DNA from 2 places in the Paenibacillus sp. FSL E2-0151 genome. Region 1 is predicted to be linked to the other one. Evidence: a T-box and tRNA genes for the amino acid it is inferred to sense, from the RefSeq annotation. Region 1 holds a T-box; the other holds one or more tRNA genes.

The links. A T-box is a leader RNA that pairs with one kind of tRNA and senses whether it is charged. The one in region 1 lies ahead of tyrS (tyrosine--tRNA ligase), so its partner is inferred to be a tRNA-Tyr.
Region 2: it has a tRNA-Tyr gene. The T-box ahead of tyrS (tyrosine--tRNA ligase) is inferred to sense a tRNA for this amino acid. The anticodon was not compared.

What each region holds. Positions count from the first base shown of each region.
Region 1 covers NZ_CP150308.1:4,130,665-4,137,664, reverse strand. Annotated here, with positions in the region: gene MHI55_RS18700 (YdiU family protein) at 221-1,690, shown strand; gene MHI55_RS18695 (Imm63 family immunity protein) at 1,787-2,230, shown strand; gene MHI55_RS18690 (DUF4375 domain-containing protein) at 2,251-2,700, shown strand; T-box leader at 2,799-3,026, shown strand; gene tyrS (tyrosine--tRNA ligase) at 3,143-4,405, shown strand; gene MHI55_RS18680 (YxcD family protein) at 4,562-4,840, opposite strand; gene MHI55_RS18675 (hypothetical protein) at 4,846-5,343, opposite strand; gene MHI55_RS18670 (PadR family transcriptional regulator) at 5,442-6,008, opposite strand; gene MHI55_RS18665 (carbonic anhydrase) at 6,182-6,757, opposite strand.
Region 2 covers NZ_CP150308.1:142,228-149,227, reverse strand. Annotated here, with positions in the region: gene ugpC (sn-glycerol-3-phosphate ABC transporter ATP-binding protein UgpC) at 217-1,344, opposite strand; gene MHI55_RS00745 (helix-turn-helix domain-containing protein) at 1,448-2,665, opposite strand; tRNA gene MHI55_RS00740 (tRNA-Lys) at 2,786-2,858, opposite strand; tRNA gene MHI55_RS00735 (tRNA-Tyr) at 2,866-2,951, opposite strand; tRNA gene MHI55_RS00730 (tRNA-Phe) at 2,964-3,036, opposite strand; tRNA gene MHI55_RS00725 (tRNA-Asp) at 3,058-3,135, opposite strand; tRNA gene MHI55_RS00720 (tRNA-Thr) at 3,145-3,220, opposite strand; tRNA gene MHI55_RS00715 (tRNA-Val) at 3,226-3,301, opposite strand; tRNA gene MHI55_RS00710 (tRNA-Met) at 3,311-3,387, opposite strand; tRNA gene MHI55_RS00705 (tRNA-Ser) at 3,431-3,522, opposite strand; rRNA gene MHI55_RS00700 (23S ribosomal RNA) at 3,604-6,529, opposite strand; tRNA gene MHI55_RS00695 (tRNA-Ala) at 6,736-6,811, opposite strand; tRNA gene MHI55_RS00690 (tRNA-Ile) at 6,834-6,910, opposite strand; rRNA gene rrf (5S ribosomal RNA) at 6,947-7,000, opposite strand, start outside.

The sequences.
Region 1 (7,000 bases):
TGGCAAAGAAACCTCTTGGATTTTTTGGTGCTTACGATTCATGAGGAATGCAAAAGACATGCAAATATGCTAAAGTTTCATCAAGAACATTTTAGATGTTCGTTTAAGTCAACAACCTCTTGAATTGAATTTCCATGCGACTACATAAATGAGCATTGGTTCACAAGGCTACAATATAACCAAGGGATATCCCTGGTGCAGAAAAGGAGTTGTGATCACCATGCAACAAGAAACGTTGAACAAAGGGTGGAACTTGGAGAATAGTTATGCGCAGTTGCCGCAACCCTTTTTTACAAGTCAGGGCGCAGTGCCTGTTGAATCACCAAAGCTGATTATTTTCAATAGACTGCTTGCATCCAGCTTGGGTCTGGATGTGGAGTCTCTTGACAGTGAGGAAGGAGCGGAAATTTTTGCAGGTAACCTGATTCCGGAAGGGGCCGAGCCTTTAGCTCAAGCCTACGCAGGGCATCAATTCGGCAATTTTAACATGCTTGGAGATGGACGAGCTTTGCTGTTGGGTGAACAGATTACGCCACAGGGCGAGCGAGTGGATATCCAGCTGAAAGGTTCAGGGAGAACACCGTACTCTCGTGGAGGAGATGGACGTGCTGCTGTAGGGCCCATGTTGCGAGAGTATATTATTAGTGAAGCGATGTATGCACTGGGGATCCCAACGACACGCAGTCTGGCTGTGGTATCAACAGGAGAAAACATTATCCGCGAAACAGAGCGGCCAGGTGCCATTTTAACGCGTGTGGCTTCCAGTCATATCCGGGTAGCAACCTTCCAGTATGCAGCCAGATGGGGGTCTATCGACGATCTTCGGGCGTTGGCTGATTACACGTTGAATCGACATTTCCCTAAGGTTGCCCAAGCCGAAAATCGCTATCTTTTGTTCCTTCAAGAAGTGATTAAGCGGCAGGCGGCACTCGTTGCCCAGTGGCAGCGTGTTGGTTTCATTCATGGCGTGATGAACACGGATAACATGGCGATCAGTGGTGAGACCATCGATTATGGTCCGTGTGCCTTTATGGATGCTTACAATCCTTCGACCGTATTCAGCTCCATTGACAGGCAAGGTCGCTATGCTTATGGTAATCAACCGTATATTGCCGGGTGGAATTTGGCTCGTTTTGCCGAGACGCTTCTGCCGTTGTTGCATGAAGATGAAGAACAGGCCGTGCAACTTGCTCAGGATGCTATCGCACAATTTTCTGAATTGTACCATCATCATTGGCTCAAGGGAATGCGTGCCAAACTGGGCTTGTTGGATGAAGAGGCCGAAGATGAAGCGCTGATCAAGGAGCTTCTTGAACTTATGGAGAAGCATAGTGCAGATTACACCAATACGTTTCTGGCATTGACCTTTGATACATTGGAAGGGACAGCTTTGTTTGGCACGACAGAATTTGCTGAATGGCATGAGCGGTGGCAAGCAAGATTGGACAGACAGCAAGAGGAGAAGGAAGTCTCTCGACAGTTGATGAGAACAAGCAATCCAGCCGTCATTCCCCGAAATCATCGGGTCGAGGAAGCCCTTGAGCAAGCGGAGAATCACGGAGACCTTAGCGTGATGGAGAAGCTTTTGGCAGTTCTTTCAGATCCGTTTGCACACTCACCTGAACAGGCTGAATATGCCGAACTACCTGCACAATGTAATACTTCGTATCAGACTTTTTGTGGGACCTGATTGAACAGTAGGAATAAATATGAAGAGGCTGCCTTGGGCAGCTTTTTCATTTTTTTATTCTGTCATCGACGTTACTTTATAGAGGCAGGTGCATTCATGTCCAACATGTTAAGCAAACAACAATTGGCAGACATCCTTTTACAGCTTTTAGAGCGTACATCTTTTCCCAGGGAACAGATGCAGAACTATGTTAACCGCTTGTTTGAGACCTTTAAATGGGATGGGGTGCCTTATGTAGAGACTGGAGAAGATACGTATATCGTACGAATATACGAACGTGGTCACGTCTCATTGGAGAAACAGGTGAAACAGCCGGATGAAGTCATCTATTGGTTGCTGGAAGATATTATTTTCACCGCGACGCATGTAGGGTTGTTGGAAAGACATGGCGTGGATAATAAAGAGACGCATTTGAACTATACAAATGAAGTGATGAAGGACCTGAACAGGGGTGTCCTGGAAGCCTTCCAGCAGATCGGTAATCCTTATTTACATTGGCATCAGACGGGCAAACGTCAGGACTTAGAGGGCATGGCATAAAGAAAAGTGAGGTGTGTTACATGAGCGAGCAAGATATTAATGACGTATGGTATGACTATGCTGTGTTATTTGTCGAAAAAAAGAATGAATCTGAACAGGGCTGGGCATCGTTGACTTCGAATGAGCAGGACATTGCTGCTTTATGGCTGTTAGAGGCGGATGTCTTTAATGGCGGTTTTATACAGTTTTTCTGCAACTGGGGGGAAGAGGTATACCGTTACGCGTTGCGGGCATTACATATCATTGGTGCGACTCAAGTCGTGGAGATTATAACGTCAGCATACGGCTACATTGAGCACTTGAAAGAGGATGAAAGGCTTACCGAACTGTGGGATATTCCTAAATTCCTGACAAAGGAACAAGAGCAGCAGTTAGATGCGCTGGATCAGCAGTTTTGGAACAATGAGGATCAGATCGCGGAGAAAGCTTATGGTTATTATCACGGAAAATTGAACATGATGATTATATAATCTGGTTTCAACTATGCATCCGTTGTTCTGTTCGAAGATTAATACTTGGTCTTGCAATGACTGAAACGTTCGGCTATACTTGCTATAAATTGAATACATGAATCACGTTGATAGAGCGCAGTAGCGGCTTTGTCCCTGTTACAGAAAGTCAGGGGTTGATGGAACCTGATACATACAAGGGCTGCGAATTACACTCTGGAGTACTTGGGTAATGCCAAGCGGATGGGCAAACGATATATTGCCAAAAGTGGTATGGATAACGTGTTAAGGTCACGTGTTGTCCATGCAATTTGGGTGGTACCACGGTTATGATAATCGTCCCTGTGTCTAATGAAGACAAGGAGGCGATTTTTTTGTGTCCAAAAAAGCCGTTCCAGCGTGTAATTTCGTAATTTAACGTAGATCATGACTGAATCTTGAGGATAGAAAAGGGGTTATACACATGAATATTATTGATGAACTACAGTGGCGTGACGCCATTAACCAGCAGACAGATGCAGAGGGACTGCGTGAGTTGACTGAAACCAAATCAATCTCACTGTACTGCGGCGTTGACCCTACGGGGGATAGCATGCATATCGGACATCTCATTCCATTCATGATGCTGAAACGTTTTCAACTGGCAGGACACCGTCCGGTTATTTTGATTGGTGGAGCTACAGGAACGATTGGTGATCCAAGTGGTCGACAGGCAGAACGTTCTTTGCAAACGATGGAGCAAGTGCAGGAGAATGTGGATGCACTGACAGCGCAGATGAAGAAGCTGTTCGTAACAGACGGTGATAATCAGGTTCGCATGGTGAACAACTACGATTGGACACACAAAATCAATGTGATTGAATTCTTGCGTGACTACGGCAAAAACTTTAACCTTAACACAATGTTAGCTAAGGATGTAGTTGCGAGCAGACTGGAAGGCGGAATCTCGTTCACCGAGTTTTCATACCAGATCCTTCAATCACTCGACTACCTGCACCTGTTCCAAAACGAAGATGTACAGCTTCAAATTGGCGGTTCGGATCAATGGGGGAATATCACGAGTGGTCTTGATCTGATTCGTAAAAAAGAAGGATCTGAAGCGAAGGCGTATGGTCTGACCATTCCGCTCATGCTCAAATCGGACGGAACCAAATTCGGTAAAACAGCTGGCGGCGCAATCTGGCTTGATCCGAACAAAACGACACCATTTGAATTCTACCAGTTCTGGGCGAATACAGATGACCGTGATGTCATTAAATACTTGAAATACTTTACTTTCCTCAGCAAAGAACAAATCGAAGCTTTGGCTGAAAAGGTAGAGACAGAGCCGCACAGACGTGAAGCACAGAAAGCACTCGCGGAAGAAATGACAAAATTCGTTCACGGCGAAGAAATGCTCGAACAGGCTAAACGTATTACAGCGGCGCTGTTCAGTGGTGATATCCGTTCCCTGACAGCAGATGAAATCGAGCAGGGTTTCAAGGAAATGCCAACATTCGAAACGGACGGGGAAGCGAAAAATATCGTCGACTGGCTCGTAGATCTGGGGTTGGAGCCATCCAAACGCCAGGCGCGTGAGGATGTCACTAAAGGCGCTATCTCCATGAACGGTGAGAAAATCACGGAGCTTGAATTCACAGTGTCGGCAGAGCATGGCATTGGCGGTAAATTCATTATTATCCGTAAAGGTAAGAAGAACTACAGCCTGGTTAAACTTCAATCGTAGTTTCCAAGAATTAGAACGTAACACAGAGACGTATAGAGACTACAATAGACGCACAAATAGAGCTACAAATACAGAAACAAAAAGACCGCCTTCCATCTCTGTCAGGCGACAGAGGGGAGGCGGTCTTTCGTATATCAGGCCAGTGATTGACCTATCTTATTGATTAACGATCGCTGTGATTTCTTCATCCAGATCAAGTCGCACATTTTCACGGTACGCCCGGATGTTGTATTCACTGTGCAGGTAACGAAGAATCGCTTCAATCATATTGGACTCGACCAGATATTGACTGCGTCCTTGGATCCAAACTTCAGCGGAATAACCTGTATCTTCTTCCCAGCTCAGTTCTACATTCACATCGGTTGGACGTACACCCTTACGTTCTGCCATATGAATACAGATTGCATTCACAATTTCATCCATGCTCAGAACCATAGAGATTAGTACCGTCCGTTTCTGTTACGGTCATCATCACGATCATTGCGACGGTCATAACGACCATCCGCTGCAGGTTTGCGACGATTGGAGATGGCTCTGAAGAGTGCCATAGCCAGCATAACAATCAACATAATTGCTGCAACGTTCACGAGCAATCCAAGGATGTTACCCAGAGCGCCCATGCCACCGAACAATCCGCCAAACATCATACCAGCAAGACCACCAAGCATCATGCCTTTCATGAATCCGCCGCCACCGCCGAAGAATCCGCCACGGTTCGTTGTAGCTGCTCCATTGCTGGAATTGTTATTCGTATTCGATTTGCTTACATTGCTGTCGGATTTCTTAGGTGTATTGCTATAACTTTTTGTACCGGACTTGAATCCGCCACCACGTCTTGCATCTGCAGAATCCGGATTCGTTACTCCCACTGTTGCGAACAATAATGTAAAGGCCATAAATACCATCATTAGATGTTTAACTCCGAATTTTTTCTTCATTGTAAAGATCGTAACCCCCCGATTAATTTGTTTGAATCGCCCAAAAATGGGCCTTACTCATGTAATACGGTCAACTTGCAGGAACGTTTCAAATTTTATTAAATTTCTGAAACGCTTGGACTTGGGTCTTGAATTGCAGCTTGGCCATCAAGCAATTGGGTAACCCAATGACACCATTCCAGGCCTGTTTGTGCGTGCATTAACCCTTTTTGTACCAGGATGTAGCTTCCAAAATCTCGGTTGCCTACACGAAGATTATCCTGAGGTATACGTGACTTCAGATCCTCGAAATAACGTATGCGTTCCATAAACCAGCTTTTACGCTCGTTAAGAATGCGTCTCATGCTTCCGTCTTCCGCTATGCCAACACACAAAATACGCAAATTAAATTCATCGCGTGTAACCGGTGCGGTAACAGGAGTAATCATCCATTCCAAGAGCTTTTCAATGCCTTTTTCCGTAACTGCGTACATTTTCTTGTCCGGTTTGTCAGACTGTTGTACCCAGCGGGAGGCCAATAACTCATCGTTTTCCATCTTGGACAGGAGTGGATAGATCTGGCTGTGTTTCGCCTGCCAATGTGGCTGGATTTTCAGCATCAGATCATAGCCCGATGACTCCTCGCGGGTAAGCAGCCCGAGTAATCCGTAGGAAAGTATGTTCATGCACATGTCTCCTTAATATTAGGGCTAGGTCAGAGAGAACAATCGTTTTTACTTTCTTTGACCGCTTTCATAAAAAGTGTACACTGAAACTGTATGGTTTGACAACCTGACAGAACAACTGCCTTAATTTAGACAAAAAAAGTGCGAACCATAAGGTCCGCACTCCAAACCATTTAGAGAGATGCCTGTTGTCCATACCCCTCAGCGACAAGATCAAGTTCACCTGTAGCAGAATCGATAACCATGCCGTGGACGGGTACATTGGGAGGAAGTAAAGGATGTTTCTTGATCACTTCCACAGTATGTTTTACCCCTTCTTCGACGCTGTCAAACCCGCGCAACCATTTTTGCAAACGGATGCCAGAGTTCTCCAGAGTAGTCATGACTTCTTCCGATACGCCACGCTCAACCATATGTCCAATCATGGTCTCAGCGTGAAGGGAAGCCATACCACATTCCGTATGCCCCACTACCAGGACTTCATCTGCACCCAGTTCATAGATGGCGACAAGTACACTACGCATTACACTCCCGAAAGGCTGAGAGATAATTGCACCTGCGTTTTTAATGATTTTCACATCGCCGTTTTTCAAGTTCATAGCCTTGGGCAGCAATTCCACCAGACGTGTATCCATACAAGTGATGATAACCATCTTTTTGGTTGGAAACTTGCCAGCCGTATACTTTTCGTATTCTTTGGTCTCGACAAATGATTTGTTGTAAGTCAAAATCTCTTGAATGTTGTTCATGTCCATTGCCTCCTGTTATCCAATACGACGAGCACGGCCACTTGCATATGATGCAGCTTGTCCTACACGCCTTTGCTTTAATAGTATTTCACGGTCAGCAGATGGAATTACTCCAACCCTTTAGAGGTTGTTCAAAAAGTCCACTTTTGATTACAAATCATGCCTGAGGGCATCATCAGCATCGAAGTTGAACGCCATTTCTATCTTCGCGGTAATGAAAACCAGACTTTTTGAACACGTATC
Region 2 (7,000 bases), 3.1 Mb from region 1:
TAGTAAGAAAAGTCTTCTGATCGAAGCACCTTCTAGGATACTACATTCGTAGTTTAAGGGGTGTTTTTCTTACGATTATTAATCCTTCAACTCTGTCGAAACTTATAAATTCATTAATCTTAAAAAAGCCCCTTCCAGCAATAACGGAAGGGGCTCTCATTACAATGTATAATTGCGTTAACTGTCAGGTTCCATCGTCACCGAGGAATCCCAGTATTATTTGTCTTGAAGAAGTACGTTCACTTCAGTCTCTTTGTCAAAGATATGAACTTTGTTCATGTCGATGGCCATTTTAACTGTGGAACCATCACGAGTGTTAGAACGTCCGTCTACACGTGCGATCGTTGTATCATTACCAACACCGCTCAAGTAGAGGAGCATTTCGTGACCCAGGTTCTCTGTAACATCTACGTGTGTAGAGAATACAGAGTTCGGGGATGCTTCCAGGAATACTGGCTCTTCGTGAATGTCTTCTGGACGAACACCCAGAATCACTTCTTTACCAATGTATCCTCTAGATTTCAACACTTGTGCTTTACCTTGCGGGATTTCAACATCCACACCAGGAGCTATGAAATGCATGCTAGTACCTTGCTCAGCGAGTTTACCCGAGATAAAGTTCATTGTCGGGGAACCGATGAAACCAGCTACGAACAGGTTAGCCGGCAGGTTATACAACTCTTCCGGAGAAGCTGCTTGTTGGATGATACCATCCTTCATAACAACGATCCGATCACCCATCGTCATAGCTTCGATCTGGTCATGCGTTACGTAGATAACAGTTGTTTCCAAACGTTTCGCAAGTTTAGTGATCTCAGCACGCATTTGACCACGCAGTTTGGCATCCAAGTTGGAGAGAGGCTCATCCATCAAGAACACTTGTGGATCACGGACAATCGCACGTCCCAAAGCGACACGTTGACGTTGACCACCGGACAATGCCTTAGGTTTACGCTCAAGCAAATGTTCGATATCCAGGATTTTAGCTGCTTCACGTACACGTTTGTCGATCTCATCTTTTTTAACCTTACGCAATTTCAAACCAAACGCCATGTTTTGATATACGCTCATATGTGGATACAAGGCATAGGATTGGAATACCATCGCGATATCGCGGTCTTTAGGTGCAACATCATTAACGACACGGTCACCGATATAGAGTTTACCTTCAGAAATTTCCTCAAGGCCTGCGATCATACGAAGTGTTGTTGACTTACCACAACCGGACGGACCTACCAGTACCAGAAATTCTTTATCTTTAATGTCCAGGTTAATGTCAACTACAGTTGCTTTATCAGAACCCGGGTATTTTTTGAAAATATGCTCTAAACGTACTCCAGCCATGATTGTTGCCTCCTCAGAGATCATTTTATAATCGAATACAATTTGTATTTTTATAATACCCTATCTACGTGAGGTTTGACTATTCGCAAACTGCACAAAAATATCAATGCTTTTTCGTCACTTTGTACATTAGTAGTAAAAACTGCACTAGAACGGCACTTTCGAAGTGCCTCACATCATAGCCAATCTCCTGTTTGATCTTGTCCAGACGGTATACCAACGTATTACGATGAATGAAAAGTCGTTTCGCTGTCTCGCTGACATTACAGTCCAGGCTAAAAAAGGTCTCCAGCGTAGCAAGTGTCTCACTGTCATTGAAGATTACCGTGTCTTTGCCAGTTTCCTTTATAAAACGTATACGTTGATCATCTGGAATGCTCGCTACCAACCTCTCCAGGTGAAGATCCCATGGGAGATGAATATGCTGCGTAACATGGAATGCTCTCCCTAAGTGAACACTCTCTCTAAGAAGAGTTGTGACCGATACAAGTTGTTGCGCAGGAATGCATGGCAGAGATGCAGACAGATGGAACACCCCAGCCCACTCACTGGCAACCAATTCATGTAACCCCAGACAAAAGGCGTTCAGCGAATCCTTTTTGGCTTCCGTTGTATCTTCCTCGGCTTCTTCTGTAACAATTTCCTTATCACCCATGAAAATCCACTCTTGCTCCCCCAAAGGAATCAAGACTATCTCCTCGCCAAAGTAACTCTCAAGCAACTTGTTGAGTTCCTTGGACCGTAAACGATGTGCATCCGGTGTATCGCCTTGCAGCAAGAACAGAATCTTCTCAGCATTTAATCCTGCGGGCACCACAAAGCGATCAGGAACCGCTTCAGATTCCTGCTTGGTTGGTTCTTCGATCTGCTCTTTAAGCCAGAGACCCAATTCAGTCAAATACTGCTCCCTATCATTCTCATATACAACAGGCTGTACCTCATCGGGTAGAGCCGTGTTAGTGCGGATCAAAAGCTCAATCAATTGTCGTGTCTCCACGGTAATAGATTTTGCAGGGCATCCCCAACACACGACAGTCTCTTCTTGCTCATTCATTCGAACCTTAAAAAATATACGCTTTCCCGTATTCAAACTGATCACATCGGATGAAATTGGAGATGCAGATTGATCAGATAACTCCTGACGCTCACCTTCATCACCAAAGGTCTCTGAATTTTCATGATTACCAACTAGATTGGCAACAGATTGCATCCATTCTTCTATTGTAATTTCATATTCGTCCAAATTTGTGCCTATAATGACTTCAATTTGCTGTTTTAGATCAGGTATGAGCTTCATATAATGAACGTCACCACTCTGCATGTTTTCTATTAGTTTATCATATCTTGCCCAGCATTAATAAATATCCATATTGAGCTAAAATTACACAACAAAAAAAGAGCAACTAATCAAATTAATGATTAATCACTCTTTTCTTAAAGATGAGTCATGAAGGGCTCGAACCTTCGACACCCTGATTAAAAGTCAGGTGCTCTACCAACTGAGCTAATGACTCATAAAACTGGTGGAGGATGATGGATTCGAACCACCGAACCCGTACGGGAGCAGATTTACAGTCTGATGCGTTTGGCCACTTCGCTAATCCTCCAGGGATTAAAGGTGGCTCGGGACGGAATCGAACCGCCGACACGAGGATTTTCAGTCCTCTGCTCTACCGACTGAGCTACCGAGCCATATTTAATTTTTAGGATTAATGGCGGAACCGACGGGATTCGAACCCGCGATCTCCTGCGTGACAGGCAGGCATGTTAGGCCAACTACACCACGGTTCCAGGCATTAATGGTGCCGGCGAGAGGACTTGAACCCCCAACCTACTGATTACAAGTCAGTTGCTCTACCAGTTGAGCTACACCGGCGTATATGGTGGAGGCTGAGGGGATCGAACCCCCGACCCTCTGCTTGTAAGGCAGATGCTCTCCCAGCTGAGCTAAGCCTCCTGGGTAATATGGTAGCGGCGGAGGGGATCGAACCCCCGACCTTACGGGTATGAACCGTACGCTCTAGCCAGCTGAGCTACACCGCCATATTAATTGTGTCTTGATTGCTTGTCCATCTTTAGGTAAAGATGGCGGAGAGAGAGGGATTCGAACCCTCGCACCGCTTACGCAGTCTAACCCCTTAGCAGAGGGTCCCCTTATAGCCACTTGGGTATCTCTCCAAATAACAATCATCAACATCATTCAAGGATTGCTCCCTGAAAACTAGATTCGAAACGAAACATGCGATTTAGAACTTGCTATTGGATAAGCCCTCGACCGATTAGTACTGGTCAGCTCCATGCATTGCTGCACTTCCACCCCCAGCCTATCTACCTCGTCGTCTTCAAGGGGTCTTACATACTGGGAAATCTCATCTTGAGGGGGGCTTCACGCTTAGATGCTTTCAGCGTTTATCCCGTCCGTACATAGCTACCCAGCGGTGCTCCTGGCGGAACAACTGGTACACCAGCGGTACGTCCATCCCGGTCCTCTCGTACTAAGGACAGCTCCTCTCAAATTTCCTACGCCCACGACAGATAGGGACCGAACTGTCTCACGACGTTCTGAACCCAGCTCGCGTACCGCTTTAATGGGCGAACAGCCCAACCCTTGGGACCTACTTCAGCCCCAGGATGCGATGAGCCGACATCGAGGTGCCAAACCTCCCCGTCGATGTGGACTCTTGGGGGAGATAAGCCTGTTATCCCCAGGGTAGCTTTTATCCGTTGAGCGATGGCCCTTCCATGCGGTACCACCGGATCACTAAGCCCGACTTTCGTCCCTGCTCGACTTGTAGGTCTCGCAGTCAAGCTCCCTTATGCCTTTGCACTCTTCGAATGATTTCCAACCATTCTGAGGGAACCTTTGGGCGCCTCCGTTACTCTTTAGGAGGCGACCGCCCCAGTCAAACTGCCCACCTGACACTGTCCCCGCACCGGATTACGGTACCAGGTTAGAACCTAGATACGATCAGGGTGGTATCCCAACGTTGCCTCCACGCAAGCTGGCGCTCACGTTTCAAAGGCTCCCACCTATCCTGTACAGATCGTACCCAAATTCAATATCAAGCTGCAGTAAAGCTCCATGGGGTCTTTCCGTCTTGTCGCGGGTAACCTGCATCTTCACAGGTATTAAAATTTCACCGGATCTCTCGTTGAGACAGCGCCCAAGTCGTTACGCCATTCGTGCGGGTCAGAATTTACCTGACAAGGAATTTCGCTACCTTAGGACCGTTATAGTTACGGCCGCCGTTTACTGGGGCTTCGGTTCACAGCTTCGGATTGCTCCTAACCACTCCCCTTAACCTTCCAGCACCGGGCAGGCGTCAGCCCGTATACTTCGCCTTACGGCTTCGCACAGACCTGTGTTTTTGCTAAACAGTCGCTTGGGCCTTTTCACTGCGGCCCCCTCGTGCTATTCACACTACCGGGGCACCCCTTCTCCCGAAGTTACGGGGTCATTTTGCCGAGTTCCTTAACGAGAGTTCTTCCGCGCGCCTTAGAATACTCTTCTCGCCTACCTGTGTCGGTTTGCGGTACGGGCACCATCACCTGGCTAGAGGCTTTTCTTGGCAGTGTGAGATCATGACCTTCGCTACTATAATTTTCGCTCCCCATCACAGCTCAGCCTTACAATGTGCGGATTTGCCTACACATCAGCCTTACTGCTTAGACGGACATCCATCAGTCCGCGTCACTACCCTACTGCGTCCCCCCATTGCTCATAACGGCTTACGGTGGTACAGGAATTTCGACCTGTTGTCCTTCGACTACGCCTTTCGGCCTCGCCTTAGGTCCCGACTTACCCTGAGCGGACGAGCCTTCCTCAGGAACCCTTAGGCTTTCGGCGGATCAGATTCTCACTGATCTTTTCGTTACTCATACCGGCATTCTCACTTGTATAATGTCCAGCGCTCCTTACGGTACACCTTCAACCCTTATACAACGCTCCCCTACCCCTGATGCAAAGCATCAAGCCATAGCTTCGGTGGTGTGTTTAGCCCCGTTACATTTTCGGCGCAGAGTCACTCGACCAGTGAGCTATTACGCACTCTTTCAATGATGGCTGCTTCTAAGCCAACATCCTGGTTGTCTGTGCAACTCCACATCCTTTCCCACTTAACACACACTTGGGGACCTTAGCTGATGGTCTGGGCTGTTTCCCTTTTGACAATGGATCTTAGCACTCACTGTCTGACTCCCGGAAGTAAGTCTATGGCATTCGGAGTTTGACTGAGCTTGGTAACCCTTGCGGGCCCCGCACCCAATCAGTGCTCTACCTCCACGACTCTGTTTTCCGAGGCTAGCCCTAAAGCTATTTCGGGGAGAACCAGCTATCTCCGAGTTCGATTGGAATTTCTCCGCTACCCCCACCTCATCCCCGCATTTTTCAACATGCGTGGGTTCGGGCCTCCAGTGCGTGTTACCGCACCTTCACCCTGGACAGGGGTAGATCACCCGGTTTCGGGTCTACGTCCACGTACTAAGTCGCCCTATTCAGACTCGCTTTCGCTGCGGCTCCGGCTCTTCACCTTAACCTTGCACGGGAACGTAACTCGCCGGTTCATTCTACAAAAGGCACGCCATCACCCCTAAAACGGGCTCTGACTTTTTGTAAGCACACGGTTTCAGGTTCTATTTCACTCCCCTTCCGGGGTGCTTTTCACCTTTCCCTCACGGTACTGCTTCACTATCGGTCGCTAGGAAGTATTTAGCCTTGGCAGATGGTCCTGCCGGATTCATACGGGGTTTCACGTGCCCCGCACTACTCGGGATCCGTCTCGGAGGGAACAGACTTTCAACTACAGGGCTTTTACCTTCTTTGGCGGGCCTTTCCAGACCTCTTCGCTTAACCGGTTCCTTTGTAACTCCATGTGAGACGTCCCACAACCCCAAAGAGCAAGCTCTTTGGTTTGGGCTTCTCCGCGTTCGCTCGCCGCTACTGACGGAATCACTATTGTTTTCTCTTCCTCAGGGTACTTAGATGTTTCAGTTCCCCTGGTATGCCTCTACACAACCTATGTATTCAGTTGTGAGTAACTGGAAATTACCCCAGCTGGGTTTCCCCATTCGGACACCCCCGGATCAAAGCTTGCTTACAGCTCCCCGAGGCAGTTTCGTTGTTCGCCACGTCCTTCATCGGCTCCTAGCGCCTAGGCATCCTCCGTGTGCTCTTAGTAGCTTAACCATTTTGTTCCGGTTTCGGTCGCTCGCTTCCCTTGTTTTGCTTGCGCAAAGCCAAAAGTCGCTCTCACCCGATACCCTCACAAAAGCAATTTAACTACCTTTATACACTTGACTTGTTTGCACAAGTTCAGCTTAAAGGAATGTTCTAATTCGCGTTTGTTTCGTTTCGATATCTAGTTTTCAAAGAACAAACTTGTAAAACATTTTTGGTGGAGCCAAGCGGGATCGAACCGCTGACCTCCTGCTTGCAAGGCAGGCGCTCTCCCAGCTGAGCTATGGCCCCATATAAAGTTTAAAGGTATAGATGGTGGGCCCTGGTGGACTCGAACCACCGGCCTCACCCTTATCAGAGGTGCGCTCTAACCAACTGAGCTAAGGGCCCACATTACATATACTATTTGAACCCAAAATGGGTTACGCTTGGCGGCGTTCTACTCTCCCAGGACCCTGCGGTCCAAGTACCATTGACGCT